Regions from separate parts of the Streptomyces sp. NPDC101132 genome, predicted to be linked through region 1. Evidence: riboswitches for the same ligand, from Rfam matches in the RefSeq annotation. Region 1 holds a riboswitch; each other region holds the start of a gene.

Region 1 (7,405 bases):
GCCGGCCGAGCTGAAAGCCCTGGGCTGGGACGGCGAGACCTCCGTCTGCGACTCCCGGCGCCGGCTGAACTACTACCGCACCACCCCGGACGGCCGGCTCCTCTTCGGCAAGGGCGGCTCCGGCGTCGCCTTCGGCGGCCTCGGCCCCGGCACCCTCTGGGGCGAGGCGCTGCGCCCGGCCGAACTCCGCGCCCAGCTCGGCCGCCTCTTCCCCGAACTCGCCGCCGCCCCGGTCGACATGAGCTGGACCGCGCCCGTGGAGTACTCGGTGACCTCGCTGCCCTTCGCCGGCTGGCTGAAGTCCGTGCCCGGCGTCTGCTACGCCACCGGGTACTCCGGCGACGGCGTCGGCCCCTCCCGGCTGATGGCCCGGGTGCTGGCCTCCTTCGTGCTCGGCACGGACGACGAGTGGTCGCGGTCCGCGTTCACCCGCCCGCCGGCCGGGTGGTTCCCTCCGGAACCCCTCCGCTACCCGGGCTCGCGCCTGGTCCTCCCCGCGCTCCGCGCCGTGGAGGCCCGCGAGGACCGCGGCGGCCGCGTCCCGCCCGCCGTCAAGCGCCTGCTGTCGGTGTTCTGACCCGCCGTCGGGCAGCCGCCGGCGGCCCGGGAGCGGGAGGGCCGGGGAGGCGGGCGGCGGCCCGGAAGCGGAACGCCGGCTGCTCTATGCGCGCTCCGTAACGGTCGGGGGCGGAGGGGCGTACGCAGCGTGGCGCGGAGCATAACCACCTGGTCAGCCGCACGAAGCGGAGCACCTGAAGCCAGCACGGGGGACCAGCATGCACAGCACCCGCAGGGGCGGGAGGAACCTCGCCCTCGGAGCCGTGGCCGTCGCCGCGCTCCTTTCCACCACCGCCTGCACGGACGGCGCGAAGGACGACGCGCGCCCCGGCACCCGGCCCGCGACCCAGAGCCCGAGCGCTCCCGCGGGGTCCGGGGGCCGGACCTCCGCGCCGCCCGCCGACCCCGGCGGGCCGGGCCCGTCCGCGTCCGGCGGTCCCGGGAGCCCCACCGCTCCCGCCGGCTCGCCCAAGCCGGGCGCGTCCGGCGGGCCCGGCGGGGGAAAGGACGGCAAGGCCGCCTGCACCTCCGCGAACATCTCCATCGCCACGACCTTCTACCGGCAGGACTCGGGCCGGCACATGCTGCTCACCGCCACGAACACCGGGAAGACGCCCTGCACGCTGTACCGCTACCCCTTCGTGCGGTTCGGCGACGGCGCCCAGGACCCGATCGGCCCGCTGGAGTCGGACTGGCACGCGGTGGCCACGATCCGTCCCGGCGGCAAGGCCTACGCGGGCATGCGGCTCTTCCGCGCCGGTGAACAGGTCGACCTGAAGAGGAAGATGACGGTCGGCTTCGTGGATCGGGACGGCGAACTCGGCACGCCGCTGAACGTGCCGCTGCCCGAGCCCACCTTCGTGGACGTCGGCCCGACGCCGGGCGTCACCTACTGGAACACGAGCGAGTCCGTGGTGAACAGGTACATGTTCGCCACCTGACCGGCCCGGCCCGCACGGCGGCCGCGGGCCGGCTCTCTCCGGCCGGCCCGCGCCGCCGGCTACGCCGTGTCCTGCCGCGCCGACGGCGCCGTCAGGGTGCTGAGGATCTCCGCGCAGATCGCCAGGGCCGTCTCGGCGGGGGTGCGGGCGCCCAGGTCGAGGCCGATCGGGCCGTGGACGCGCGAGAGTTCGGCCTCGCCGGTGCCGCCGGCCAGCAGCTCCTCGCGGCGCCGGGCCTGCGTACGGCGGGAGCCGAGCGCACCCACGTACGGGATGCCGGTCCGCAGCGCGTGCGCGAGGGTCGGGACGTCGAAGGCCGGGTCGTGGCTCAGCATCGCGAGGCAGGCGGAGCCGCGCCGGTCCGTCAGCAGCTTCTCCGCCTCGGGGCCGCTCTCGGTGGTGGTCCACTCCCAGCCCAGCAGCCCGGCCTGACGGCCGATCAGCTCCGCGAGTTCGCCGCCGCCGCCGATCACCAGGTACGGGTCGGCCGGGAAGACCTCGATCAGTACGAGGCCCTCGTCGTCGTACCGGGCCTCGTGCCCGGCGCGGTGCCGGGCCAGCAGCTCCCGCGCGTCCCGACCGGCCTGCGTACCGTCCTCGTCGCCCGCCCGCACGACGGTGCTCGCCACCCGGGTGCCGTCCTCGGCCAGCCGGGTCACCAGCGCCGCGCTCTCGCCCAGGGCCAGGGACTCCCACCACTCGTCCGGCACCGACGCCAGCGGCTGGACCAGGATCTCCGCCTGGCCGCCGCAGGTCAGCCCGGCACCGGTGGCCTCGGAGCCGTGCACCGACACCCGGCAGACCCGGGCGCCGCCCTCCTCGATCGCGGCGGCCTCCGCGACGAGCTGCTCGTCGAACACCCCGCGGTACAGGCTCCCCGCACACGCTCCGCGCGGATCGACGAGCAGCGCACCCGCGGGGTCCCGGGGCCCGAAGCCCTGCTCGGCCACCGGCCGTGCCAGGAACGCCCCCCGGCCCTCGGCCACCCACTGCCGCGCCGTCTCCACCAGCTCGCGCATCACACGCCGCCCTTCTCGACTCCGCCCGGTCTTCCCAGGTCAGCCCCCAACGTATGCCCGCTCCAGGCCGCCCGACCCCGTTCGCGACGAGTTTCGGGCGGACCACCAACCCACCCGCTTGGACGATCACCCCAACCCCGCCGGGGCCCGTCCTCGTGAATGCCACCGGGCCCGGCGCGCCACCGCCCCCGCGGGGGCCGCAGGGCCGCCGCCGGCACGGTCCAGGCAACGGTTCCATACCGGTGGGCCGGTGCGCCGTTTCCGGTGCGGCCGCGCCCGGTTGAGAGGGCGTGAAGACGACATCGACGCCCGGGCCGCTCGCCGCGCTCCAGGGTGCCTACTGGCTCGACTCCCCGTCCGCGCACGAGGGCGAGGACTGCGGTCGGTGTGCCGCCCTGCGCACGGACCCCGAGGTCCCCGGGCCACCCGCCGCCGAACCGCCGCACGGGCGCGCGCCGGTGCTGCTGCGCATGGCGATGACGCTGCTGGCCGCCGCCTCGATCGTGACGGCGTTGCTGCTGACCGGCCTCCACGTGGTGCCCTGAGGGCGACGGGACGCGCCGGTCAGTCCTCGGAGCGTTCGGTGACGGGGGCGTCGGTGCGGTCGCCGAGGAACTCGTACCAGCGCCGCTGGAGGCACACGTACCGGGTGTCGGCCTCGACCAGCCGGAGGAAGGCGCCGACGGCGTCGGCCAGCCTGCCCTGGAGGCCGCCGTCGGCCAGGTCACCGGCGTCGGTGAAGCCCTCGTGCGCCCTGGCGAGGCTGAACATGTCCGGGTAGACGCGGCAGCCCAGGTGCTCCAGGGGGACGCGCAGGGCCCACAGGCCGCGGTTGCCGCCGACCAGGGACGGCGAGGCGGAGACGAGCAGCGCGTGCTTGTCCTTGAAGGGCTGCGGCCGGACCCGGGACACCCAGTCGACGGCGTTCTTCAGCACCCCGGGCACGGAGGCGTTGTACTCGGGCGAGGAGATCACGAAGCCGTCGCAGGAGGCGATCCGCTCGCGCAGGGCCAGCGCGCCCTCCGGCAGCCCCGTCTCGGCCTCGGCGTCGCCGTCGTAGACCGGCATCGGGAAGTCGGCCAGCCGGGCCAGGTCGACGGCCGCGCCCGCCTCGGCGGCCAGCCGGGCCACCAGGGCGGCCAGCCGCGTGTTCAGCGACCCGGCGCGCAGCGAGGCGCCGAAGACCAGCAGGCGGACCGGCTGGCGCACCTCGTCGGGGACCGGCATGCGGGCCGCTTCGGGGACCGCTGCGGGTCCGGGGTCAACAGTCATGGGCCGCTGCCTCCAGTGCGGGGGGTGTGACCACGAGACCAGCACAGCGGGGGAGCGGCGGACGGGTGCCGGGGCCGTGCCGGGGGCGAACTCACCCGGGCGGCGGCGGCCCCTCCGGCCACCCTCACCAGAACGGACTAAAACGGACATAAATGAGCGCTTGCGACGCATCCCGCTTTTCCGTGCCGCGCCGGTATTTCACACTCCTTGTGGGCCCCGGTGATATGTGTCACGCGAGGCTTTCGCGTGACATGCCGGGGTGGACCCGAAAGCGTTGCCGCGACTGGAAAGTTGGGGTGAGCCGGAAAATCGATCTTGCCATTTTCCGGCCCGAATTCCCCCGTTCGCTTTCCTTTAGCGAATTCAGGACTTGTTCCGTCCCGCGGCTCTCGCCTACGGTCACGCTCATTCCGGGTGGAACGCCGAATCCTGCCGCCGCCCGGACCGCACCGTCCCCATTCAATTCACGTACGGCAGGAGCGGGGGAACCAGGTAAGCCGCCGTTCCGCGATCTTCCGCGGAACGGCTCGGGGTGAAGTCACCACGTGTGGCCGGACAACTCCAGTCCGAACCCGACAGCTCACCTCGCAGGCGACGGAGAGGAATGCGCCATGCCCGGAAAAGGCAAGCACCGCCGCCCCAAGAACACCCGTCTGACCCGCGGCTTCGTCGCCGTCGGCACCGGTGGTGCCGCCCTGGCGCTGCCCGTGCTGGGTGCCACCACGGCCAGTGCCGCGGCCCCCGCCACGGCCGGGACCGTCGCCCCGCAGGCCGTCGGCGCCGCCCCCGCCGCGGCACCGAAGGCCCCGGTGACCTACGCGGTCAAGGCCGGCGATTCCCTCGTGAAGATCGCCGAAAAGCATTCCCTCGCCGGCGGCTGGAAGAAGCTCTACCAGGACAACAAGACGGTCATCGGTGAGGACCCGTCACTCATTCGTCCGGGCCTGAAGCTCTCCGTCGGGGCGGCCGCCGGGAAGGCCGCGCCGGCCCGGAAGGCCGCGCCCGCGCGGGCCGACCGTTCCGCCCGTACCACCCTCAAGGCCGCGGCTCCCAAGGCGAAGAGCTACGCGAACAACCTCGACGGGTGGATCCGCGAATCCCTGGACATCATGGTCAAGCACGGGATTCCCGGCAGCTACAACGGCATCTACCGCAACGTCATGCGGGAGTCCTCGGGCAACCCGCTCGCCATCAACAACTGGGACTCCAACGCCGCCGCGGGCATTCCCTCCAAGGGCCTGCTCCAGGTGATCGACCCGACGTTCCGCGCCTACCACGTGCCCGGCACCTCGACCGACTCGTACGACCCGGTCGCGAACATCACCGCCGCGTGCAACTACGCCGCCGCGCGCTACGGCTCCATCGACAACGTCTTCGGCGCCTACTGATCCCCCTCGGGTGTGCGACACCGGGACCGGCGGCCACGGCCGCCGGTCCCGGCCGCGTTCGCGGGTGCGATCGCAGGGGGAGTGCCCGGCCGCGCGCCCGCGTCAGGTCCGCGTGTACCTGACGTACGGCGGCCGGGGGCGTTGAGCGCGGGCCCCGGGCTGCCGAAGCTGGCCGGAAGTGGCCCCCGGCCGCGGCGCCGGCACCCCCTCCGCCGTGGCCCGGGGCGTGATGTCGCGCCGACCGGATGAGGAACCACGTGATCGACCTCGATGGACAAGTCGCCCTGACCACAGAGCTCTTCGGTGACCCGGAGGCCCTCTTCGGCACGCTCGGCGGGCGCGGCCCGGTCCACCGCGTCGCCCTGCCGGACGGCATGCCCGCCTGGCTGGTGACCGGCCACCGGGAGGTGCGGGAGGCGCTCTCCGACCCCCGCCTCGTCCGCGGCGCGCACGCCGCCGCGCCCGAACTCCGGCAGTACCTCGGCATGTACAGCGACGAGTTCGTGCTCACCAAGCACATGATGCTGAGCGACCCGCCGGACCACACCCGGATGCGCAAGGTGGTCGCCAAGGCCTTCACCCCGCGCCGGGTCGAACTGCTGCGCCCCCGCGTCCAGGAGATCACCGACGGGCTGCTCGACGCCGTCCTGCCCGCCGGCCGGGCCGACCTCGTGGAGGCCCTGGCGCTCCCGCTGCCGATCGCGGTGATCTGCGAGATGCTCGGCGTCCCGTTCGGAGACCGGGACGAGTTCGGCCGCTACGCCGAGGTCATCACCGGCATGAACGCCTCCTCGGGGCCCGGCGAACTCGCCGCCGCCGGGCAGTGGTTCAACACCTACCTCAGCGAGCTGATCGCCCGCCGCCGCACCGAGCCCGGCGACGACATGATCTCCGGCATGCTGGAGGCCCAGCGGCACGGCGACACGCTCTCCGACCTGGAGATGCGCTCCAACGTCTTCATCCTGCTGGTCGGCGGCTTCGAGACCTCCGTGAACCTCATCGCCAACGGCGTCCTCGCCCTGCTGCGCCACCCCGACGCCCTGGAACGGCTCCGGGCGGACGAGGGCCTGCTGCCCGGCGCCGTCGAGGAGCTGATGCGCTTCGACAGCCCGGTCTCCACCGTCACCTACCGCTTCGCGACCGAACCGCTCACCATCGGCGGGGCCCAGATCCGGCCCGGCGACCACGTCGCGGTCTCCATCGCGGCCGCCAACCACGACCCGGCCAAGTTCACCGAGCCCGGCCGGCTGGACATCACCCGCCGGACCAACGGCCACCTGAGCTTCAGCCACGGCATCCACTTCTGCCTCGGCGCCCCGCTGGCCCGGCTGGAGGGCGAGATCGCGCTCCGCGAGGTGCTGCGGCGGCTGCCCGGCCTCCGCCTCGCCGAACCGGCGGAATCGCTCACCTGGAAGCAGAACTTCATCGTGCACCGCCTCGACCGGCTCCCGGTCACCTTCACCCCCGGGCCCGCGTAGACCCGGCCCGCAGAACCACGGACCGCGCGGCCGCTCCCGGGGCCGGGCCCCGCTCAGAGCCCGGGGAGCGGCTCCGGGTCCGGCTCGCCCGCGGCGTCGGAGCCCGGCAGCGGCAACTGGTGCAGCAGCCGGTCCGGTTCCACCGGCCGCAGCGAGGCGCTACAGCTCACCAGCGCGCCCGTGGCGTCGCGCTGCATCCCGGGGTGGTCGTGGCGGGCGGCCTTCCACTGCCCGACGCCGACCGGCATCGCGGCGACGTTGCGCCCGCAGGCCGGACACTGGACACGCGGCATCTTCATCCCCTCAGGATGGCCCATCCCCCCGACAACGTCAGACCGCGTGCGGGAACCGGAACAGCCGCTCCGGGTCGTAGCGCCGGCGCACCTCCTCCAGGCGGGGCAGCGCCGGCCCGTAGTAGGCCCCGCGCCAGTCCGGCAGCCACGGGTCGGCGTAGTTCTGGTACGCCCGCCCGCTCGCCCAGGGCCTCAGCCGCGACCACAGCTCCCGCAGCCAGCCCTCGTGCCGGGCCACCTCCGCGGGCGTGGCCGTGCCCGGCCACAGGGCCAGGTACTGGGCCAGGAGCTCCTCCCCGCGGTGCACGAAGGCGGTGTCGCCGACGGCCACCCGGTTCAGGGCCCCGCCGCACACCCCGTCCAGCTGGACGACGCCCCGCCCGCCCGGCGGAACCGCCGCCGGGTACCCGGCCACCGCGTCGAGCAGCACGTCCACCGCGGCCTCCGACAGCCCGC
Region 2 (7,405 bases), 110 kb from region 1:
CGGCGGTGTCGATGTCCTCGTACTCGGGGACCTGGCCGGACACCGCGGTGCCGCGGCGCCACTCGGCGTACCGGACGGCCTCGGCGAGGGCCCGGACCGCCCGCTCCGGGGAGGGGTAGGCGGGGATGGGGCCGCGGGGCGGGCGGGTGGGCTCGGGGGCGGGGGCGGCATTGCCGGGTGCCGCGCTGCGGGCCGCGGGCGCGGAACCGCCGCGGGCGGCGGGCGTGGCGGAGGCATGAGCGGATCCGGCGGAGGCCGCGCCCGGGCGGGCCAGCCGCGCTGCGGTGGCCGCCGGGCCCGTCCCGGCCTGTGCGCCGGACGCCGGGCTTCCCGCGGCCGGCGCGGTCCCTCCGGTCGTCCCGGTCGCCCCGGTCCCGTCGGCCGCCACGGCTCCCTCCGCCGTCCCGGCCCCTCCGGCCCCTCCGGCCGGCGCCGGCACGCCGGTGCCCGCCGGGTCCTCCGCCGTACCCTCCGTACCCGCCCTACCGACCGTGCCCGCCGTCGTCGTCGAGGCCGCCGTCGAGAGCGCCTCCGCCAGGTCGCCCAGCTCCACGTGCACCACGGCCACCGGCTTCGCCGGGCCCTCCGCCGCGGCCGCCCCGAGCGCCTCGGCCAGGTCCTCGGTGAGCGTGCTCTCCCCCACGGACGGGATGGCGGTGACGATCACCGCGTCGTTCCCGGGGTCCCGCAGCGCCGCGCCCAGCGCGGCCCGGAAGTCCGCCGGCTCCGCGGCCGTGGTCAGGTCGAGCGGGGCGTGCGGGCGCAGCCGCTCGGTGAGGCAGGCGTCGTACGAGAGGAGGCCGAGGGACTCGGAGTTGCCGAGGATCGCCACGCGCGGCCCGGCGGGCAGCGGCTGGTCGGCCAGCAGCAGGCCCACGTCCACGAGTTCGGTGACCGTGTCCACCCGGATCACGCCCGCCTGCCGGAGCAGTTCGGAGACGGTGGCGTCCGGCAGCCGGGTCTCGGGCACGGTGTGGCCGGCCGGGCTGACCCCGCTGTGGCGGCCGCCCTTGGCGACGACCACCGGCTTCACGGCGGCGGTCCGCCGCGCGAGGCGGGTGAACTTCCGTGGGTTTCCCAGGGTTTCGAGGTAGAGCAGGGCCACGTCGGTGGCGGGGTCCTCGTACCAGTACTGGAGGAAGTCGTTGCCGGAGACGTCGGCGCGGTTGCCCGCGGAGATGAAGGAGGAGAGCCCCGCGCCGCGCCGCACCAGGCCGGAGAGCAGGGCGATGCCGATGGCACCGGACTGGGCGAACAGGCCGATGCGGCCCGGCTCCGGGGAGCCGGGCGCGAGGGAGGCGTTGAGCCGGACCTCGGGGTCGGTGTTGATGACGCCGAAGGCGTTCGGCCCGATCAGCCGCATCCCGTACGAGCGTGCCTGGCGGACGAGTTCGCGCTGCCGTTCCAGCCCCGCCGGGCCGCTCTCGGCGTATCCAGCGGAGAGCACGACCAGGCTCTGGACGCCGTGTTCGCCGCAGTCCGCGACCGCCTCGGGCACGCGTTCGGCGGGGACGGCGACGACGGCGAGGTCGACCGGGCCGTCGAGGCCCGCGAGGGAGCGGTACGCGGGTACGCCGGCCAGCGTCCCGCCCGTACCGTCCGGCAGGGCGGCGTTGACGGCGTGGACGGTCCCGGTGAAGCCGGAGTCCAGGAGGTTGCGCAGGGCGGCCCGGCCGACGCCGCCCTCGGTGCGGCTGACGCCGATCACGGCGACGGAGCGCGGCGAGAGCAGCCGCTGCACGGAGCGGGCCTCCGCGCGCTGCTCGCGGGCGCGCTGGACGGCCAGGGACTCGGCGGTGGGTTCGAGGTCGAGGGTGAGGTGGACGGAGCCGTCCTCGAAGCTGCGCCTCTGGGTGTAGCCGGCGTCCGTGAAGACCTTGATCATCTTGGTGTTGGCCGGCAGCACCTCGGCGGCGAAGCGGCGGATGCCGCGCTCCCTGGCCACCGCCCCGATGTGTTCGAGCAGTGCGGAGGCGACCCCGCGGCCCTGGTGGGCGTCCTGGACCAGGAAGGCGACCTCGGCCTCGTCGGCGGGGCCGGTGGCGGGGCGGCCGGTGGCGTCGATCCGGTCGTAGCGGACGGTCGCGATGAAGTCGTCCCCCACGGTGGCGGCCAGGCCGACCCGGTCGACGTAGTCGTGATGGGTGAAGCGGTGCACGTCCTTGGCGGACAGCCGCGGGTAGGGCGCGAAGAACCGGTAGTACTTCGACTGGTCCGAGACCTGCTCGTAGAAGCTGACCAGCCGGCCCGCATCCTCGGTGGTGATCGGCCTGATCCGGGCGGTGCCGCCATCGCGCAGCACGACATCCGCTTCCCAGTGGGCCGGGTACGAAGGGTCCGACGGCGTCCGCATGGGCCAAGAGTACGGCCCGGGGCCCGGCGGACCCCACGCGCGCGGCGGGTTGGGCAAGAGGGACAAACAGGGCAAGCTGGGAGGTCGAACGGCGGACTCCTTCGGGCCGAAGGTCGGTCGGATGCAGCCCGGCGGTCGTGAGATAGTGGTCTAGACAACCCGTAGAACCTGAAGGGCATCACCATGGCAGAGCGCCGCGTCAACGTCGGCTGGGCCGAGGGCCTGCACGCTCGTCCCGCCTCGATCTTCGTCCGGGCGACGACCGCTTCCGGTATCCCGGTCACCATCTCCAAGGTCGACGGCACGCCCGTCAACGCCGGCTCCATGCTCGCCGTGCTGGGCCTGGGCGCGCAGGGCGGCGAGGAGATCATCCTGGCCTCCGACGCCGAGGGCGCGGACGCCGCTCTGGACCGCCTGGCGAAGCTGGTCGCGGAGGGACTCGAGGAGCTTCCCGAGACCGTCTGAGCTTCCGGCCGGTTTCCGGCCGATCTCCGGCCGGTCTCCGGCCGCCGAATGAGCCGTACCCCGCTCGGCGGGGTGCGGCTCATTTTCATTCTCCACACCCGGGACTCCGGGCCGGGCAGGAAATGTCCGCGCCGATATCAGGGCACGGGAAATTGGCGGCCCAACAAATTCCGCAGTCCCTTTGTATACGGACTTTGTTAAAAGCGGCCACCCGCGGTGTTTACGGCAGGTTGCGAACCCCTCACTTGCCCCTCGCCCCGCGCCCGCCGCAGCCGGTGCGCCCCCGTGGTCCGGTGCATGTGCGCGGCGGTGAGCGCCCGCGCCCGGTCGGCGTCCCCGCGCGCCACGGCGTCGACGATGGCACCGTGCTCGGCCCAGGACTCCACGGGGTGGGCCGGGGCGTCCACCACGTACATCCAGGCGATCTTGTGCCGCAGCTGGGTGAGCATCGAGATCAGGCCCGGGCTGCCGGAGGCCTGGGCGAGCGTCTCGTGGAACCAGCCACCCAGGGAGCGCAGGTCCTCCCCCTGGCCCCGGCGGGCGCGTTCCTGGCCCAGGCGCACGAGCCCGCGCAGCACCTTCAGGTGGCCCTCGGTGCGGCGCTGCGCGGCCCGGGAGGCCCCCAGGGGCTCCAGCAGCACCCGCAGCTCCAGCAGGTCGGCCGCCTCCTGTTCGGTGGGCTCGGCGACGCAGGCCCCGGCGTGCCGGCGGGTGGTGACGAAACCCTCCGACTCCAGGGTGCGCAGGGCCTCGCGGACCGGGACGCGCGAGACGCCGTACCGGCGGGCGAGGAGTTCCTCGGTGAGCCTGCTGCCGCGCTCGAAGACGCCGGCGACGATGTCGTCGCGGATCGCCGTGCACACCGCGTGCGCGGGAATGCGCATGACCGGACCTCCGCTTAATCCCCGCGAAACGCGGTCGGCGTCGACATGTGTGCCGCCGACTCTATTGCAGAAACGAGGAATTCCGGAGCGCGGCGATGAATTCCGGAATGGTTTTTTGCCAGATCCGCACATGCCGGGTCCCGACCGCCGGTCCCGACCACCGGTCCCGACACGCCGGCTCTCCGCGCGCCGGGCACGCCGAAGGCCCCGGCTCGGGGAGCCGGGGCCTTCGGGAAGCGGGGGTCGCCGCGGGGCGGCGGGGGCGCGGCGTGGCGCGGGTCAGATGCTGACGCCGTGCGAGCGCAGGTACGCCAGCGGGTCGATGTCCGAGCCGTAGTCGGCCGAGGTGCGGGCCTCGAAGTGGAGGTGCGGGCCGCTGGAGTTGCCCGTGGAGCCGGAGAGGCCGATCTGGTCGCCCGGGGTGACGCGCTGGCCGACCGAGACGTTGATCGACGAGAGGTGGCCGTACTGGGTGTACGTGCCGTCGTTCATCTTGATGACGACGTTGTTGCCGTACGCGCCGCCCCAGCCCGCCTCGACGACCGTGCCGAGGCCGACCGCGTGCACCGAGGTGCCGGAGGCGGCGTGGAAGTCGATGCCGGTGTGGCTGCCGGAGGACCACATGGAGCCGCCGGCCTTGTACGAGGTGCTGACGTACGAGCCCGCGACGGGGGCGACGTAGGTGAGCAGACGCTTGCGCTCGGCCTCGCGGGCGGCGCGCTCGGCGGCCTCGCGCTCGGCCTTGGCCTTGGCCTCGGCCTTCGCCTTGGCCTCGGCGGCACGCTGGCGGGCCTCGTTCTCGGCCTGGGCCTTGGCGGCGGCGATCTCGGCGGCGGCCTGCTGGGACTCGGCCTGGGCCTCGATCTGGCCCGCGAGGTCGTCCGCGACGACGACGGCGTTCAGGCCGGTGTCCTCGGGGCCGCGGGAGTCGGCGTCGGTGGCGGCGAAGGCCGGGCCGGCCAGGGTGCCGACGACACCGGTGGTCGCGAGGGCGGCTATGCCGGCCACGTTCGCGCTCTTGCGGCTCAGACGGCTGGGGCCACGGTGCTTACCGGTGGCACGACTGCCAAAGGCCATGGAGAGGCTGATCCTTTCCTTCCCTCTCGCCTACCGGGTTAGCTGACGGGTTCGGAGCAGGAAGGTCTCCTACGGGCCACCTCTGGCGAGGCGGTCCGATTCACCCCAGGGACTGATGTGGGTCCCCGGCTCCCCAGGCTCGCGCCTGACGGGGACTCGGCGATTGCTGTCCGGTGCCGCGGGTGCGGCTGTTACAGCTGACGGACAGCGAGGTTGACGCTAGGCGGATCGTCGGACAATCACCAAACGGACACGCTGTTTTGTGGCGTACGCCACGGGTCATTCAGGCAACGAACGCCCTGAAACGGACAGAAATCGCAAACGGGGCCCTGATGGACAATCCATCAGGGCCCCGCTCCATGTCGGGCCGGAACCGGGTCAGTTGGTGACCACGGTCACCTCTCCGATGCCCAGCGCCCGCACCGGGTCCGCGATCTGGGACGCGTCACCCACGAGCACCGTCACCAGACGGTCCACCGGGAAGGCGTTCACCACGGCCGAAGTCGCCTCCACCGTGCCGGTTTCGGCGAGCCGCGCGTACAACTGCGCCTGGAAGTCGTCCGGCAGCTCCTGCTCGACCTGGTCGGCCAGGGTGCCGGCGACGGCCGCCGCGGTCTCGAACTTCAGCGGCGCCACGCCGACCAGGTTCTGCACGGCCACGTCGCGTTCGGCGTCGGTCAGGCCCTCGGCGGCGAGGGTGCGCAGCACCTGCCACAGGTCGCCCAGCGCGGGGCCGGTGTTGGGCGTGTCCACCGAGCCGCTGATGGCCAGCATCGAGGCGCCGGTCCCGTCGGCCGTGGAGCGCAGCACCTGCCCGAAGGCGCGCACGCCGTACGTGTAGCCCTTCTCCTCCCGGAGCACGCGGTCCAGGCGCGAGGTGAGCGTGCCGCCGAGGCAGTACGTGCCGAGGACCTGCGCGGCCCAGACGCGGTCGTGGCGGTCCGCGCCGATCCGGCCGATCAGCAGCTGGGTCTGCACGGCGCCGGGCCGGTCCACGATCACCACGCGGCCGGTGTCGTCCGCGGTGACCGGCGTGACCGGGTACGCCTCGCCGGAGCCGCCGGTCCAGGAGCCCAGGGTGTCGGCGAGGACGGCGTCCAGGTCGGTGCCGGTCAGGTCGCCGACCACCACCGCCGTGGCCGTCGACGGGCGCACGTGGGCCTCGTAGAAGGCGCGCACGGCCCCGGAGTCGATCCGGCCGACCGTCTCCTCGCTGCCCTGGCGCGGACGCGACATGCGCAGGGTGGCGGGGAAGAGCTCCTTGGAGAGCTGCTTCGCGGCCCGGCGCTGCGGGTTGGCCAGCTCGTGCGGGATCTCGTCGAGGCGGTTGCGGACCAGGCGGTCCACCTCGCTGTCGGCGAAGGCTGGGGCGCGCAGGGCCTCGGCGAGCAGGGTCAGGGCCTTGTGCAGGCGGGAGGCGGGCACCTCCAGCGAGACCCGGACGCCGGGGTGGTCGGCGTGCGCGTCGAGGGTGGCGCCGCAGCGCTCCAGCTCGGCGGCGAACTCCTCGGCGGAGTGCTTGTCGGTGCCCTCCGACAGGGCACGGGCCATGATCGTGGCCACGCCGTCGAGGCCCTCGGGCTCGGCCTCCAGGGGGGCGTCGAGGATGACCTCGACGGCCACGACCTGCTGGCCGGGGCGGTGGCAGCGCAGGACGGTCAGGCCGTTCCCGAGCGTGCCGCGCTCGGGGGCGGGGAAGGCCCACGGCTTCGGCTGTCCGGCCTGCGGCTGGGGGTGGAAGGTCATCGAGGAAGCGACGTCGGCGGTCACTGGTCTGCCCCTTCGGCGTTGTCTTCGGTGGCGGGCAGCGGTTCGTACACGAGGACCGCGCGGTTGTCCGGGCGGAGCCGGGCCGCGGCGACGGCCTGCACCTCTTCCGCGGTGACGTCGAGCACCCGCTCGACGGCGGTCAGCGCCAGCTGGGGGTCGCCGAACAGCACGGCGAACCGGCACAGTTCGTCGGCCCGGCCGGCGACGGTGCCGAGGCGGTCCAGCCACTCGCGCTCCAGTTGGGCCTGGGCGCGCTCCATCTCCTCGGAGGTCGGGCCGTCGGCGGCGAAGCGGGCGAGCTCCTCGTCCACGGCCGCCTCGATGCGGGGCACCTCGACGCCGCCGGAGGTCTTCACGTCCAGCCAGCCCAGGGAGGGCGCGCCGGCCAGGCGCAGCAGGCCGAAGCCCGCGGCCACGGCGGTCTGGTCGCGCCGGACCAGGCGGTTGTGCAGGCGGGAGGACTCGCCGCCGCCGAGGATGGTGAGGGCGAGGTCGGCGGCGTCGCACTCGCGGGTGCCGTCGTGCGGGAGGCGGTAGGCGGCCATCAGCGCGCGGGCCGGGACCTCCTCGACGATCTCCTCGCGCAGCTGCGCGCCCATGACGTCCGGCAGGCTGCCGTCCCGCGGCGGCTGCTTGCCGTCGTGGGAGGGGATGCTGCCGAAGTACTTCTCGATCCACGCGAGGGTCTGCTCGGGGTCGATGTCGCCGACGACCGACAGCACCGCGTTGTTCGGCGCGTAGTAGGTACGGAAGAACGCTCGGGCGTCCTCCAGCGTGGCGGCGTCGAGGTCGGCCATGGAGCCGATCGGCGTGTGGTGGTACGGGTGGCCCTCGGGGTAGGCCAGGGCGGTCAGCC
Region 3 (7,405 bases), on a different contig from region 1:
ACGATTCCGCGGCCCGGTCCTCGTGCACTGCATCACCGAGAAGGGCCGCGGCTGTCCCCCCGCCCTGGCCGACGAGGCCGACCGCTTCCACACCGTCGGCGTCATCGACCCCGGCACCGGCCTGCCGCTGGAGACCCCGGCACCCTCCTGGACCTCCGTCTTCGGCGACGAACTGGCCCGGATCGGGGCCGAACGCCCCGACGTGGTCGCCGTCACCGCGGCGATGCTCCACCCCGTCGGCTTCACCGAGTTCGCCGCCCGCTTCCCCGACCGCGTCTGGGACGTCGGCATCGCCGAGCAGCACGCCGCCACCTCGGCCGCCGGCCTCGCCGCCGGCGGACTCCACCCGGTCGTCGCCGTCTACGCCACCTTCCTCAACCGGGCCTTCGACCAGGTCCTGATGGACGTGGCCCTCCACCGGTGCGGCGTCACCTTCGTCCTGGACCGGGCCGGCGTCACCGGCACCGACGGCCCCTCCCACAACGGCATGTGGGACCTGTCGGTCCTCCAGGTCGTCCCCGGCCTGCGCATCGCCGCCCCGCGCGACGCCGACCAGCTCCGCGCCCAGCTGCGCGAGGCCCTCGAAGTCTCCGACGCGCCGACCGTGCTCCGCTTCCCCAAGGAGGCCGTCGGAGCCCCGGTGCCCGCGGCCGGCCGGGTCGGCGGCATGGACCTGCTGCTGCGCGCCGGACCCGGCCGGGAGGACGTGCTGATCGTCTCCGCGGGCGTGATGGCCCCGGTCTGCCTCGGCGCCGCCGAGCTGCTCGCCGCCCGGGGCATCTCCTGCACCGTGGTGGACCCGCGCTGGGTCAAGCCGCTCGACGAGGCCCTCGTACCGCTGGCCGCCCGGCACCGGCTGGTCGCCGTGGTCGAGGACAACAGCCGCACCGGGGGCGTGGGCTGGGCCGTCGCCCAGCAGCTGCGCGACGCGGGGACCGACGTACCGCTGCGGTCCTTCGGGATCCCCGAGCGGTTCCTCGCGCACGCCAAACGCGGCGAGGTGCTCGCCGACATCGGGCTGACCCCGGTCGAGATCGCCGGGGGCATCGCCCGCGCCCTGGGGGGCCAGGAACAGCGCGACGGGACCGCGGCGGCGCTCCGCGGCCAGGCCGGCGCGCCCGAGGAGGAGAACACCGCATGACAGAGGACCCCACGGCCGCGGGGAAGGGCTTCGACCTCGGCCGGCTGCTGGCCGAACGCGGCGGGGAGCGGTACGAACTGCACGCCCGCCACCTCAACCACCAGCTGCCCCGGATGCTGCACACCATCGGCTTCGACAAGGTCTACGAGCGGGCCGAGGGCGCCCACTTCTGGGACGCCGAAGGCCACGACCACCTCGACATGCTGGCCGGCTTCGGCGTGATGGGCCTGGGCCGGCACCACCCGGTGGTCCGCAAGGCGCTGCACGACGTGCTCGACGCCTCGCTCGCCGACCTCACCCGCTTCGACTGCCAGCCGCTGCCCGGGCTGCTGGCCGAGCGGCTGCTCTCGTACAGCCCCCACCTGGACCGGGTCTTCTTCGGCAACAGCGGCACCGAGGCCGTGGAGACGGCGCTGAAGTTCGCCCGCTACGCCACCGGCCGGCCCAGGGTGCTGTACTGCGCCCACGCCTTCCACGGCCTGACCGCCGGCTCCCTCTCGGTCAACGGCGAGAACGGCTTCCGCGACGGGTTCGCCCCGCTGCTGCCCGACACCGCGGTGCCGCTCGGGGACCTCGGCGCCCTGGAGCGGGAGCTGCGCCACGGGGACGTGGCCGCCCTGATCGTCGAGCCGGTCCAGGGCAAGGGGGTGTACCCGGCGCCGCCCGGCTACCTGCGGGCCGCGCAGGAGCTGCTGCACCGGCACAAGGCCCTGCTGATCGCCGACGAGGTGCAGACCGGCCTCGGCCGGACCGGCGACTTCTACGCGTACCAGCACGAGGCGGGCGTCGAGCCCGACCTGGTGTGCGTGGCCAAGGCGCTCTCCGGCGGGTACGTGCCGGTGGGCGCCACCCTCGGCAAGGACTGGATCTTCAAGAAGGTCTACTCGTCCATGGACCGGGTGCTGGTGCACTCGGCCAGCTTCGGGTCCAACGCGCAGGCGATGGCGGCCGGGCTCGCGGTGCTCTCGGTGATGGACGACGAGGGGCTGGTGGCGCACGCGCGGGCGACGGGCGACCTGCTGCGCGGCCGGCTCGCGGCCATGGTGGGCGAGTACGAGCTGCTGCACGAGGTCCGCGGCCGCGGGCTGATGATCGGCATCGAGTTCGGCCGGCCCTCGTCGCTGGGGCTGCGCAGCCGGTGGACGATGCTCCAGGCGGCCCGCAAGGGACTCTTCGCTCAGATGGTGGTCGTCCCGCTGCTGCAGAAGCACCGGATCCTGACGCAGGTCTCCGGCGACCACCTGGAAGTGATCAAGCTCATTCCGCCGCTGGTGATCGACGAGGCGGACGTGGAGCGGTTCGTCGCCGCCTTCCGGGACGTGATGGACGAGGCCCACGGCGGCGGCTCGCTGATGTGGGACTTCGGGCGGACGCTGGTGAAGCAGGCGGTCGCGGGGCGCTGAGCGGCGGCACGGACCCGCACGCGTGTCCGCGTGCGGGTCCGTCGCGTTCTGGCGGGGCGTCAGTCCAGCAGGCGCTCGCGCAGCCGGTCCAGGGTGTCGGGGCCCAGCGCCAGCCCCTCGGCCAGGTAGCCGTCGACCCCGCCCCAGACCTCGTCGATGGTGGCGAAGGCCGCCTCCAGGTACTCGGCCCGCGCGTCGAAGAGCGGGCCGAGCAGCGCCATCACCTCGGCGGAGCGGGCCTCGGGGGCGTCGCTGCCGCGGCGGACGCGGTAGCGGCGGTGCGGGGCGTTCGACTCCAGGTAGTCCGTGACGATGGCCCCGCGCTCCACGCCGAGCGCGAGCAGGGTGACCGCGATGGACAGGCCGGCCCGGTCCTTGCCGGCCGCGCAGTGCATCAGCGCGGGGACGCTGTCCTCGGCGAGGGCGTGCACCACCCGGCTGTGCTCGGCCGTCCGCTCCTTGATCATTTTGCGGTACGAGGCGGACATGCGCGCCGCGGCCCGGCCGTCGCCCAGGACCTCCTCCAGCTGGGCGAGGTCGCCGTCGCGGACCATCTTCCAGAACTCCGCGCCGTCGGCGGGGTCGGAGAGCGGGATGTTGACGTTGCGCACGCCCGGCAGCTCGACGTCGGGGCCCTCCAGCGCCTTGTCGGCGGCGTTGCGGAAGTCGAAGACGGTGTGCAGTCCGAGCGATGCGAGGTAGTGCGCATCGGTATCGGTGGCATGTGCCAGATGTCCGCTTCGGAACAGACGCCCCGTTCGCACCCTCCGTCCATCCGTGGTCGGAAGTCCGCCCACATCGCGGAAGTTGCGCACGCCGGTCAGCTCCGGCTCGGTCGACGGCGCCTGGGGTATCTGCTGGGTCACGTGGGGGCTCCTGGCGGCTCGGGGGACATGTCCGAATTGCACTACTTGGCGTCAAGTTACCGCAATGAGGCGGCAGATGTGCGACCTCCTCGTGAGGCAGATCATACGGTGACCGTCCGTGGCTGCGATGGAATCCCGAATTCCGCTGTGGTGCTGGCTGTTACACGTCCGCAATAGACGGAGTGTGACGGGAATTCCGTCGATCATTCATCCGGGTGATTCCCCACGGGAATTCGCGGCTTGTTCCGTCTGAGGGCGCTGGATTACCGTCGCCGTCGATCCGGGTGGAACGCCGAATCCTGCCGCCTCCCGGAAACCGCACCCGACCACTCGTGCGGCAGGAGCGGGGGAACCAGGTAAGCCGCCGGACGCGATCTTCTCGCGCCGGCTCGGGGTGAAGCCGCACGCGTGCGGCCGGGCATCTCCAGCCCGAACCCGACAGCTCACCTCGCAGGCGCCGGAGAGGAATGCGCCATGCCCGGAAAGGGTAAGCACCGCCGCCCCAAGTCCAGCCCGATAACCCGCGGTTTCGTCGCCGCCGGTACCGGAGGCGCCGCCCTCGCGCTGCCGCTGATGGGGGCCGCCGGCGCCCACGCCGCCGGGCCGGCCGCCGCCCCGCAGGCGCTGCCCGCGCAGGCCGCCCAGGCTCCGCTGGCCGCTCCGGCCGCCGTCCTCGCCGCGGCCCCGCAGGCCGCCCCCGCCACGTACACCGTGGTGGCCGGCGACCACCTCTCCAAGATCGCGTACGAGCACCACCTGAGCGGCGGCTGGCAGAAGCTCTACGCCGACAACCGCGAGGCCGTCGGCGGCAACCCCTCCCTGATCCACCCCGGCCTGGAGCTCACCCTGGGTGCCGCGGCCGCGCCGAAGGCCGCCGAGGCTCCGGCGAAGCCCGCCGCCGCGCCCAAGCCGGTGAAGAAGACCCCGGAGAAGACCCGCCAGAAGGCCGTCCGCAAGAGCGAGCCGAAGGCCGCCGCCCAGGACTCCGGTGCCGACCGGTCCGCGGCCACCGCCAGCCGCTCCACCCAGCGCTCCGCCGCCGCGGTGAGCGCCGCCGGCTTCGTCGCCCCGGTCAGCGGCGGCATCAGCACCTCCTACCGGGCCGGCGGCGGCATGTGGGCCAGCGGCTACCACACGGGCGTCGACTTCTCGGTCGGCTCCGGCACCACGGTCCGCGCGGTCGGCGCCGGCACCGTGGTCTCCGCCGGCTGGGGCGGCGCGTACGGCAACGAGGTGATCATCCGGCACGAGGACGGCCGCTACTCCCAGTACGCCCACCTCTCCTCGCTCAACGTCTCCGCGGGCCAGTCGGTCGGCGCCGGCGACAGCATCGGCCTCTCCGGTTCCACGGGCAACTCCACCGGCCCGCACCTGCACTTCGAGATCCGTACGGGTCCGAGCTACGGCGACGACATCGACCCGCTGGCCTACCTGCGGGACAAGGGCGTCAGCGTCTGAGCCACGCCGGCGGGCGCCCCCGCGGCGTCCGACGCGCACACCGAGGCAGCCGTACGGCCGGGACCCGAGGGGGGTCCCGGCTGTACGGCTGTTTTCGGCCAAACTGACCGGGTGGTCCAGATCACCCCGCGTCAACCCCTTCCTACGGTCGCGTAGGTCACATCCTTCGGTGAAGGATGTGCTCCCGTGGCAGGAGAATCGACACCTTCAACAGCAACAGCACCCGTATCCACCCTCCCCATCGGCTCGTACGCCGCCATCGGGGACAGCTTCACCGAGGGCGTCGGAGACCCCGGCCCCGACGGCGCCTTCCTCGGCTGGGCCGACCGGCTGGCGGTCCTGCTCGCCGACCGCCGCGACGAGCACGACTTCCGGTACGCCAACCTCGCCGTACGCGGCAGGCTGCTGGACCAGATCGTGGCCGAGCAGGTGCCCCGGGCCAAGGAGCTCGCGCCCGACCTGGTCACCTTCTGTGCCGGCGGCAACGACATCATCCGGCCCGGCAGCGACCCGGACGCGGTCGCCGAACGCTTCGAGGCGGCCGTCGCCGACCTCACCGGCGTCGTGCCCACCGTCATGATCACCACGGGCTTCGACACCCGGGGCGTACCGGTCCTGCGCCACCTGCGCGGCAAGGTCGCCACGTACACCGCGCACGTCCGCTCGATCGCCGACCGGTACGGCTGCCCCGTCCTCGACCTCTGGTCGCTGAAGTCCGTGCAGGACCGGCGGGCCTGGGACGACGACCGGCTCCACCTGTCCCCGGAGGGCCACACGCGGGTCGCGCTGCGCGCCGCGCAGGTCCTCGGCCTTGAGGTGCCGGCCGACCCGGACCAGCCCTGGCCGCCGATGGTGCCCCGCGGCTCCGCCGAGGTCACCCGCGACAACATCCAGTGGGCCCGCGAGCACCTCGTACCGTGGATCGGCCGGCGGCTGCGCGGCGAGTCCTCGGGCGACCACGTCGAGCCCAAGCGGCCCGACCTGCTGCCGCTCTAGCGGGACGGCCGGCACCGGGAGGGCGCGCCCGTACGGGAGAGGGGCGCGCCCGGCCCGGGAACGGCCCGGCGGGGGAAGCGCGGGACGCAGGCGGGGGAGCGGAGGCCTCCGTTTCGCGTGGCGCGGCCGGAATCCTTCGGCGGGCGCGCACGTTGGGAAGGGCAGAGCACACTCACGTCCCATCGTCACAGGAGGCGCCTTGACCGGCTCCCGTCCCCTGCGCGCAGGGCTGCGCGCGCTGCGGCCCGAGGCCTTCGGCGCGGACCCGTCCGGAGAGCGGATGGAGCGGATCCGCCGCTCGCCGAACTTCGCCGACGGCGTCTTCCAGAACCCGGTGGGCACCCGGGAGCGGCCGAGCGGCTCGGCGCTCGCCTTCGCCAAGATCTACTTCCGCAAGGAGGAACGGATCCGGCGCACGCCCCGCGCACCGATCCCGGTGCACCCCACCACCCTGGCCGACATCGCCGGACCCCCGGCCACCGGCCTGCGGCTGACCTGGATGGGCCACTCCAGCGTGCTCGCGGAGATCGACGGCCACCGGGTGCTCTTCGACCCCGTCTGGGGCGACCGCTGCTCCCCCTTCCCCTTCGCCGGCCCCAAGCGGCTGCACGCGGCACCGGTGCCGCTGGCGGCCCTCGGCCCGGTGGACGCGGTGGTGATCTCCCACGACCACTACGACCACCTCGACCTGCCGACGATCAAGGCGCTGGCCGCCACCGACACCGTCTTCGCCGTCCCGCTGGGCGTCGGCGCCCACCTGGAACGCTGGGGCGTGCCGGCCGACCGGCTGCGCGAGCTGGACTGGCACGAGAGCACGAAGGTCGGCGGCCTGACGCTCACCGCGACCCCGGCCCGGCACTTCTGCGGCCGGGGCCTGCGCAACACCCAGCACACCCTGTGGGCCTCCTGGGTGGTGGCGGGCGACGCGCACCGGATCTACCACAGCGGTGACACCGGCTACTTCCCCGGCTTCGCCGAAATCGGCGCCGCCCACGGCCCCTTCGACGCCACCATGATCCAGATCGGTGCGTACAGCGAGTTCTGGCCGGACATCCACATGACCCCCGAGGAGGGCATGCGGGCCCACCTGGACCTCCAGGGCGGCCGGCCGCACGGTGTGCTGCTGCCGATCCACTGGGGCACCTTCAACCTGGCCCCGCACGCGTGGTCGGAACCCGGCGAGTGGACGGCCGACGAGGGCGAGGGGGCGGGCCAGCCGGTCGCGACCCCGCGCCCGGGCGAACCCTTCGAGCCCGCCGGCCCGCTCCCGGTCGAACGCTGGTGGTCCCCGGTCTCCCACGAGGCCCCGCGCACCTGGACGCGCCGCGAGCCGGCCGCCGGACCGGACCAGCCGGCCGGCCGGGCCCACGAGGGGCTCAGGGAAGACCTGGACCTCGCGGGCGACCGGTAGCGGCGTGCGCGAGCGGGCCGCCCGGCACGCCCGGGCGGCCCGCTCGCGTGCTTCGGGTCAGGGCTGTTGTCCGCCGGCGATGTTGACCATCCACGTGATGCCGAAGCGGTCGGTGCACATGCCGAAGACG
Region 4 (7,405 bases), on a different contig from region 1:
GGCTCCAGGACTCGCTCGCGGCCGGCGAGACCGCCCTGCTGGAGACCGGGATCGAGGAGCTGCTGCGTTACGACGGGCCCGTCGAGCTGGCCACCTGGCGGTTCGCCACCGAGCCGCTGACCCTCGGCGGACAGCGCATCGCCGCAGGTGAACCGGTACTCGTCGTCCTCGCCGCGGCCGACCGCGACCCGGCCCGCTTCGACCGGCCCGACACCCTCGACCTCTCCCGCACCGACAACCAGCACCTCGGCTACGGGCACGGCATCCACTACTGCCTCGGCGCCCCGCTCGCCCGCCTCGAAGGACAGACCGCGCTCGCCACCCTGCTGACCCGGCTGCCGGACCTGCGACTTGCCGTCGACCCGGACGAACTCCGGTGGCGCGGCGGGCTCATCATGCGCGGTCTGCGCACCCTGCCCGTGGAGTTCACCCCCCGCCCCAAACAACGGAATTGAGCATTCCTCACTTTCGTGACCTCAACGTGATCTGCGCATCATCGACTTGTGACATCCGTTCGAACCCCGCTAGGTTCGCCGTCACTTCCTTTGCCGCCACGCGAAAGGTCCACCTCATGCGTTCCGGGAACGGCCGTCACCGGCGCCCCCGTCAGGCCCCTGCGCTCGTCGTCACGGCGGGCGTCACCGGCTCCGCACTGGCGCTGCCGCTGCTCGCCGCCACCAACGCCAGCGCCGCCGACACCGCCACGTGGGACAAGGTCGCCGAGTGCGAGAGCGGCGGCACCTGGAGTGCCGACCTCAACAACGGCTTCTACGGCGGGCTGCAGTTCACCCAGGAACTGTGGAAGAGCGCCGGCGGCGAGGAGTACGCGCCGCGCGCCGACCTCGCCAGCCGCTCGCAGCAGATAGCCGTCGCCGAGCGGGTGCTCGCCGAGAAGGGCCCCTCGGCCTGGCCGCTCTGCGCTGCCCCCGCCGGGCTCACCAAGGCCGGCCCCAAGGCCGACGTGGACGACGGCCTCGGCAAGCCGAAGCCGATCACCCCCGCGCCGGTACGCCCCGACGAGGGCTCCGGCGCCACCGAGGAGGCCGGTACGGGTACGAAGACCCCCGCGCCCCCCGTGACGCGCACCCCGGCACCGCCGGCCACCGGGACCCCCTCGGGCACCGCGACCCCGGGTGCCACCGGCACCCCCGGCGCCACTCCCGGCACCGCGACCCCCGGCACCCCCACCGCCCCCGGCACGGGCACGCCCACCACCCCGGGCGCCACCGGCACCCCGGGCACGCCCGGAGCGACCGACGGGGCCACCCCGGGTGCGACCCCCGGGGCCACCGACGGGTCGGCCACCCCCGGCACCGGCAAGCACCGCGGCGACGCGGCCGACGAGACGTCAGGGGACGTGTCGGGCGAAACGGACGGAACGGGACGTCACGCCCTGACCGCCGACCCGCTCGCTCCTGACGCCGGGTCGGGTACCGGTGTCACCCCCGAGGGCGCCGGCGAGTCCACGTACATCGTCAAGTCCGGCGACAGCCTCTCCCGCATCGCGGACGCGAAGGGCCTCAAGGGCGGCTGGAGTGCGCTGTACAAGGCCAACGAGCAGGTCATCGGTGACGACGCGGACCTCATCAAGCCTGGTCAGAACCTCGACCTAAGCCAGAACTAGGGGCACTTCGGGCATCCGATAAAGCGGGCAATGTCCGGATTCATGTAAGTCTGGCGTCAGTGAGACATGAGTCTCAGGCCGTCAACTGGCGTGTCCCGCCCGGAAGCTCGGCTACCGCCCCTTCTCACCTGCGCAAATACCGGTTCCCGGTGCGCAAGTACGGGCCGTTTCTCCCCGATGTCCTGCCTTGAACATCGGGGAGCGGTCTGTCTACGGTCTGAACCGCTCGCCACCGCGGGCTCCTTCGACCGCATCGCCGAGTCCTGCCGGCGGACGGGGGAAACAGTCGTCGCGCAAGCGCCGAAGGCAGGAGCGGGGGACCCAAGGTTTGTGCCGGGCCCGGCCGTTGAAAGACGGTCACGGAACGGCTTGGGGTGAAGCCACGCGCTAGGACGCGAGGCCGGGCAACTCACTACGCCCGAACCCGACAGCTCACCTCGTAGGCGTCGGTGAGGAGAAGCCTCCAATGCTGCTTTCCAAGGGCAAGCACCGCCGTGCGTCCAAGGCCACCCGCATCGTCACCCTCGTCGGCGTGACCGGCGCGGCCGTCGCCGCCCCGCTGATGGTGGCGGGCACCGCCAACGCCGCCACCGCCTCCGAGTGGGACCGCGTCGCGCAGTGCGAGTCCGGTGGCAACTGGTCCATCAACACCGGCAACGGCTACTACGGCGGCCTGCAGTTCTCGCCCTCCACCTGGGCCGCGTACGGCGGCACCGCCTACGCCCCGCAGGCCAACCAGGCCAGCAAGTCCCAGCAGATAGCCATCGCCGAGAAGGTGCTGGCCGGTCAGGGCAAGGGCGCCTGGCCGAGCTGCGGCGTCGGCCTGTCCGGTGCCAAGTACAACGGCGGCGGCTCGGGCGAGTCCGCCCCGGTCAAGAAGAAGGCCAAGAAGAAGACGACGGAGACCCGCACGCAGCAGGCTCCGACCACCCGCTCCGAGCGCACCGCCGCCGCCCCGAAGCCCGCGGCACCGGCCACCGGCTTCAAGAAGGGCAACGGCTCCTACGAGGTGAAGGCCGGCGACACCCTCGGCACCATCGCCGACGCCCAGAACGTCAAGGGCGGCTGGGAGAAGCTCTTCGAGCTCAACAAGGACATCGTCACCGATGCCGACCTGATCTACCCGGGCCAGATGCTGAAGCTCTCCTGAACGGCTCCGGTACGGGAGTGATCCCGGACCGGCACCGGCCACGCCCGCCCGGCGCGTCCTCCCCCCGACGCGCCGGGCGGGCGTTCCCCTATATGCAGTCGGCGCGCCGCCCCCCCCTGTACGGCCGGCGAGCCCCTCCCTCGTGCGGCCGGCGAGCCCCTCCCTCGTGCGGCCGGCGAGCCGCTCCGTCACCCCTCCGGAGCCCCTTTGGGAGCCCCTGTGCTCGTTTGATCAGGGGTCTATGTCCTGGAAGACGGGTATTCGGTCCCTTTTTCGTCCCAGGACCCGGGCGGTCGGGCGGCCGACGCCCCCGACGGGGTTAGGCTCTAGGCGGCGAGGCCGGTCCCACGGCCCCACACGCCACCGCACATCTAGCGTCACATCCCAGAAGGAGATGCTCGTGCCGTCCATCGACGTCGTCGTAGCCCGGGAAATCCTGGACTCCCGAGGCAACCCCACGGTCGAGGTCGAGGTGGGCCTCGACGACGGCAGCACCGGCCGTGCTGCCGTTCCGTCCGGCGCCTCCACCGGTGCCTTCGAGGCCATCGAGCTCCGTGACGGTGACCCCAACCGCTACATGGGCAAGGGTGTCGAGAAGGCCGTCCTGGCCGTCATCGAGCAGATCGGCCCGGAGCTCGTCGGCTACGACGCCACCGAGCAGCGCCTGATCGACCAGGCCATGTTCGACCTGGACGCCACCGACAACAAGGGCTCCCTCGGCGCCAACGCCATCCTGGGCGTCTCCCTGGCCGTGGCCCACGCCGCCTCCGAGGCCTCGGACCTGCCGCTGTTCCGCTACCTGGGCGGCCCGAACGCGCACCTGCTGCCCGTTCCGATGATGAACATCCTCAACGGTGGGTCGCACGCCGACTCCAACGTCGACATCCAGGAGTTCATGATCGCGCCGATCGGCGCCGAGTCCTTCTCCGAGGCCCTCCGCTGGGGTGCCGAGGTCTACCACACCCTCAAGAAGGTCCTGCACTCCAAGGGCCTCTCCACCGGCCTGGGCGACGAGGGCGGCTTCGCCCCGAACCTGGAGTCGAACCGCGCCGCGCTCGACCTCATCGTCGAGGCCATCAAGCAGGCCGGCTACACCCCGGGCAAGGACATCGCGCTCGCGCTCGACGTCGCCGCGTCCGAGTTCTACAAGGACGGCAAGTACGAGTTCGAGGGCCAGTCCCGCTCGGCCGCCGAGATGACCGAGTACTACGAGGGCCTCGTCGACGCCTACCCGCTGGTCTCCATCGAGGACCCGCTGTTCGAGGACGACTGGGCCGGCTGGAAGGTCATCACCGACAAGCTGGGCTCCCGCGTCCAGATCGTCGGCGACGACCTCTTCGTCACCAACCCCGAGCGCCTCGCCCGCGGCATCGAGGAGGGCTCCGCCAACGCCCTGCTCGTGAAGGTGAACCAGATCGGTTCGCTGACCGAGACCCTCGACGCCGTCGAGATGGCCCAGCGCAACGGCTTCAAGTGCATGATGTCGCACCGCTCCGGCGAGACCGAGGACGTCACCATCGCCGACCTCGCCGTCGCCGTGAACTGCGGTCAGATCAAGACCGGCGCCCCGGCCCGCTCGGACCGCGTCGCCAAGTACAACCAGCTGCTGCGCATCGAGGAGATCCTCGACGACGCCGCGGTGTACGCGGGCCGCAGCGCGTTCCCGCGCTTCAAGGGCTGACCCGGCCGAACCGGCTGACAGCGCCCTGAGCCTCCGTACGTCCCCGCACTCGGTCCCGTACCGTGTGCGGGGACGTACGTGCTTATCAGGGGAGGCGGGACATGGCCGGGAACCGGGATCGGTTCTCCACCGCGACCAGGCTGAAGGCGCTCGGCGAGCGGACCGCGGCCCACGTCTACCGCTCCCAGTCCCGCCGGCAGGTCCGGCGCAGCCGCCTCACCGGGCGCGCGGCGCTGCTCGTGCTCGTCCTCTGTACCCTGGTCGTCGCCCTCGCGTATCCGATGCGCCAGTACGTATCCCAGCGCTCGGAGATCGCGGAGCAGCAGCGGGAGGCCGACCGGGCGCGGCAGCGCCTGGAGGAACTCCGCGACGAGAAGGCCCGCTGGCAGGACCCGGCCTACGTCGAGCAGCAGGCCCGCCGGCACCTGCACTACGTCCGGCCCGGGGAGATCGGCTACACCGTGATCGACCCGGAGGCCGAGGAGCGGCGCAGCGCCGACGAGGGTGCGGCCGACCGCCCCTGGTACTCCAACGTCTGGGACGGCGTCGACCAGGCCGACCGCCCGGACGAGGACTGACGCACCGCCCGACGCACCGCCCGCCCGCACCGCCCGACCGACGCACCGCCCACTGACGTAGCCCACAACAGCACACGAACGAAGAGACGCATCCCAGGCATGGACACGCCCCCGCCCCAGACCGACCGGACCGAGCCCACGGACGCGGACGTCGCCGCGTTCAAGGAGCAGCTGGGCCGCCCGCCGCGCGGTCTGCGCGCCATCGCCCACCGCTGCCCCTGCGGCCAGCCCGACGTGGTCGAGACGGCTCCGCGGCTGCCCGACGGCACGCCGTTCCCGACGCTGTACTACCTGACCTGCCCCCGCGCCGCCTCCGCCATCGGCACCCTGGAGGCCAACGGCGTGATGAAGGAGATGCAGGCCCGGCTCGGCACCGACCCGGAGCTGGCCGCCGCCTACCGCGCCGCGCACGAGGACTACATCGCGCGCCGCGACGCGATCGACGTGCTGGAGGGCTTCCCGAGCGCGGGCGGCATGCCCGACCGCGTGAAGTGCCTGCACGTGCTGGTCGGCCACTCGCTGGCCGCCGGCCCCGGCGTGAACCCGCTGGGCGACGAGGCCATCGCGATGCTGCCCGAGTGGTGGGCCAAGGGTCCCTGCGTGACCCCCTGCGCCGAGAAGGGCGAGCAGGGCGAGCAGGACGAGAAGGAGGCGACCGCATGACCCGCGTGGCGGCGATCGACTGCGGTACGAACTCCATCCGCCTGCTGGTCGCGGACTGCGACCGGGAGACCGGCGAGCTGACCGAGCTGGACCGCCGGATGGTCATCGTCCGGCTGGGCCAGGGCGTGGACAAGACCGGCCGGCTGGCGCCCGAGGCGCTGGAGCGGACCTTCGCGGCCTGCCGCGAGTACGCGGCCGTCATCAAGGAGCTGGGCGCCGAGCGGATCCGCTTCGTGGCCACCTCGGCCTCGCGCGACGCGGAGAACCGGGACGAGTTCGTGGCCGGCGTGCTGGGGATCCTGGGCGTCGAGCCCGAGGTGATCACCGGCGACCAGGAGGCGGAGTTCTCCTTCACCGGTGCGACCAAGGAGCTGGCCGCCCGTCCCGACCTGGCGAAGCCGTACCTGGTGGTGGACATCGGCGGCGGCTCGACGGAGTTCGTGGTCGGCGAGGAGCACGTGCGCGCCGCCCGCTCCGTGGACGTCGGCTGCGTCCGGATGACCGAGCGCCACCTGGTCCACGACGGCGAGATCACCGACCCGCCCACGGAGGCCCAGGTGGCCGCCATGCGGGCGGACATCGAGGCCGCGCTGGACCTGGCCGCCGAGACCGTCCCGCTGGCCGAGGCCCGCACCCTGGTCGGTCTGGCCGGCTCGGTGACCACGGTCGCCGGCATCGCGCTGGGGCTCGCCGAGTACGACTCCGCGGCGATCCACCACGCGGTGGTCTCCTACGAGCAGGTTCGGGAGATCTGCGAGCGCATGATCGTCTCCACGCACGCCGAGCGCGCCGCGATCGGCGTCATGCACCCGGGCCGGGTGGACGTCATCGCCGCCGGGAGCCTGGTGCTGCTGGCCATCATGGAGCGCGTGGGCGCCACCGAGGTCGTGGTGAGCGAACACGACATTCTGGATGGAATCGCCTTCTCGATCGCCTAGGCCGGGGGCCCTTCGGGCCGCCGTCCACATGAACTTCGTGAAGTTCTTCACAAGGAAAAAGGGCCTGTTGGCCGCACGGAAAGGCCCTTGGTGGGGTGCCGGCGGCCGACAGGCCCGTTTCGTGTGATGTGCGGCCGCTGCGGGATCCGTGTCGGATGTATCGACGAATCCGGTGGTCCAGTCCTCCTGGACGCCGGAGGGCCAGTTCAGCGGGGGTGTCAACGTCTCGCCGTACACCCTGGTTCCCGTATCGCGCCATGACCTCGGTCACGTGGGCCGCGCAGTGTAGCAGAGCCCTTGTCTCTCCTTGTGAAGGCCCTCACGAGCATCCCCCTAGCGGGTGCTGGATACTCGATGGCATGAGCACCACGGAGCGTCCCAGGATCCTCGTAGTAGGCGGTGGGTACGTAGGCCTGTACGCGGCTCGGCGCATTCTCAAGAAGATGCGCTACGCCGAGGCGACCGTCACGGTCGTCGACCCGCGGTCGTACATGACCTACCAGCCCTTCCTGCCCGAAGCCGCCGCCGGCAGCATCTCGCCGCGCCACGTCGTCGTCCCGCTGCGGCGCGTCGTGCGTGGGGCCGAGGTCCTCACCGGCCGCGTCACCAGCATCGACCAGGACCGCAAGGTCGCCATGGTCGCGCCGCTCGTCGGCGAGGCCTACGAGCTGCCCTTCGACTACCTCGTCGTCGCGCTCGGCGCCGTCTCCCGCACCTTCCCGATCCCCGGCCTCGCCGAGCAGGGCATCGGCATGAAGGGCGTCGAGGAGG

What was found. A riboswitch is a leader RNA that binds a small molecule or an ion and turns the genes downstream of it on or off. The one in region 1 is predicted to bind cyclic di-AMP.
Region 2: it holds a riboswitch for cyclic di-AMP, as region 1 does, so the genes downstream of both, ACIQUR_RS18805 (M23 family metallopeptidase) here and ACIQUR_RS19245 (transglycosylase SLT domain-containing protein) in region 1, are expected to answer to the same signal.
Region 3: it holds a riboswitch for cyclic di-AMP, as region 1 does, so the genes downstream of both, ACIQUR_RS03055 (peptidoglycan DD-metalloendopeptidase family protein) here and ACIQUR_RS19245 (transglycosylase SLT domain-containing protein) in region 1, are expected to answer to the same signal.
Region 4: it holds a riboswitch for cyclic di-AMP, as region 1 does, so the genes downstream of both, ACIQUR_RS06895 (transglycosylase family protein) here and ACIQUR_RS19245 (transglycosylase SLT domain-containing protein) in region 1, are expected to answer to the same signal.

The regions. Positions count from the first base shown of each region.
Region 1 is NZ_JBIVYX010000007.1:453,313-460,717, forward strand. Features, by position in the region: gene ACIQUR_RS19220 (NAD(P)/FAD-dependent oxidoreductase) at 1-577, shown strand, start outside; gene ACIQUR_RS19225 (DUF4232 domain-containing protein) at 777-1,499, shown strand; gene ACIQUR_RS19230 (XdhC family protein) at 1,559-2,518, opposite strand; gene ACIQUR_RS19235 (hypothetical protein) at 2,809-3,063, shown strand; gene ACIQUR_RS19240 (NADPH-dependent FMN reductase) at 3,083-3,745, opposite strand; cyclic di-AMP (ydaO/yuaA leader) riboswitch at 4,201-4,397, shown strand; gene ACIQUR_RS19245 (transglycosylase SLT domain-containing protein) at 4,402-5,178, shown strand; gene ACIQUR_RS19250 (cytochrome P450) at 5,436-6,656, shown strand; gene ACIQUR_RS19255 (hypothetical protein) at 6,710-6,955, opposite strand; gene ACIQUR_RS19260 (FAD-binding oxidoreductase) at 6,987-7,405, opposite strand, start outside.
Region 2 is NZ_JBIVYX010000007.1:341,905-349,309, forward strand. Features, by position in the region: gene ACIQUR_RS18790 (GNAT family N-acetyltransferase) at 1-2,353, opposite strand, end outside; gene ACIQUR_RS18795 (HPr family phosphocarrier protein) at 2,537-2,818, shown strand; gene ACIQUR_RS18800 (GntR family transcriptional regulator) at 3,016-3,702, opposite strand; gene ACIQUR_RS18805 (M23 family metallopeptidase) at 3,982-4,779, opposite strand; cyclic di-AMP (ydaO/yuaA leader) riboswitch at 4,792-4,951, opposite strand; gene ACIQUR_RS18810 (M16 family metallopeptidase) at 5,158-6,525, opposite strand; gene ACIQUR_RS18815 (M16 family metallopeptidase) at 6,546-7,405, opposite strand, start outside.
Region 3 is NZ_JBIVYX010000001.1:673,984-681,388, reverse strand. Features, by position in the region: gene dxs (1-deoxy-D-xylulose-5-phosphate synthase) at 1-1,141, shown strand, start outside; gene ACIQUR_RS03065 (aspartate aminotransferase family protein) at 1,138-2,544, shown strand; gene ACIQUR_RS03060 (tyrosine-protein phosphatase) at 2,604-3,410, opposite strand; cyclic di-AMP (ydaO/yuaA leader) riboswitch at 3,691-3,880, shown strand; gene ACIQUR_RS03055 (peptidoglycan DD-metalloendopeptidase family protein) at 3,885-4,868, shown strand; gene ACIQUR_RS03050 (SGNH/GDSL hydrolase family protein) at 5,055-5,864, shown strand; gene ACIQUR_RS03045 (MBL fold metallo-hydrolase) at 6,064-7,275, shown strand; gene ACIQUR_RS03040 (VOC family protein) at 7,333-7,405, opposite strand, start outside.
Region 4 is NZ_JBIVYX010000002.1:597,868-605,272, forward strand. Features, by position in the region: gene ACIQUR_RS06885 (cytochrome P450) at 1-455, shown strand, start outside; gene ACIQUR_RS06890 (transglycosylase family protein) at 572-1,624, shown strand; cyclic di-AMP (ydaO/yuaA leader) riboswitch at 1,913-2,085, shown strand; gene ACIQUR_RS06895 (transglycosylase family protein) at 2,091-2,774, shown strand; gene eno (phosphopyruvate hydratase) at 3,169-4,455, shown strand; gene ACIQUR_RS06905 (septum formation initiator family protein) at 4,557-5,033, shown strand; gene ACIQUR_RS06910 (DUF501 domain-containing protein) at 5,133-5,696, shown strand; gene ACIQUR_RS06915 (exopolyphosphatase) at 5,693-6,634, shown strand; gene ACIQUR_RS06920 (NAD(P)/FAD-dependent oxidoreductase) at 6,994-7,405, shown strand, end outside.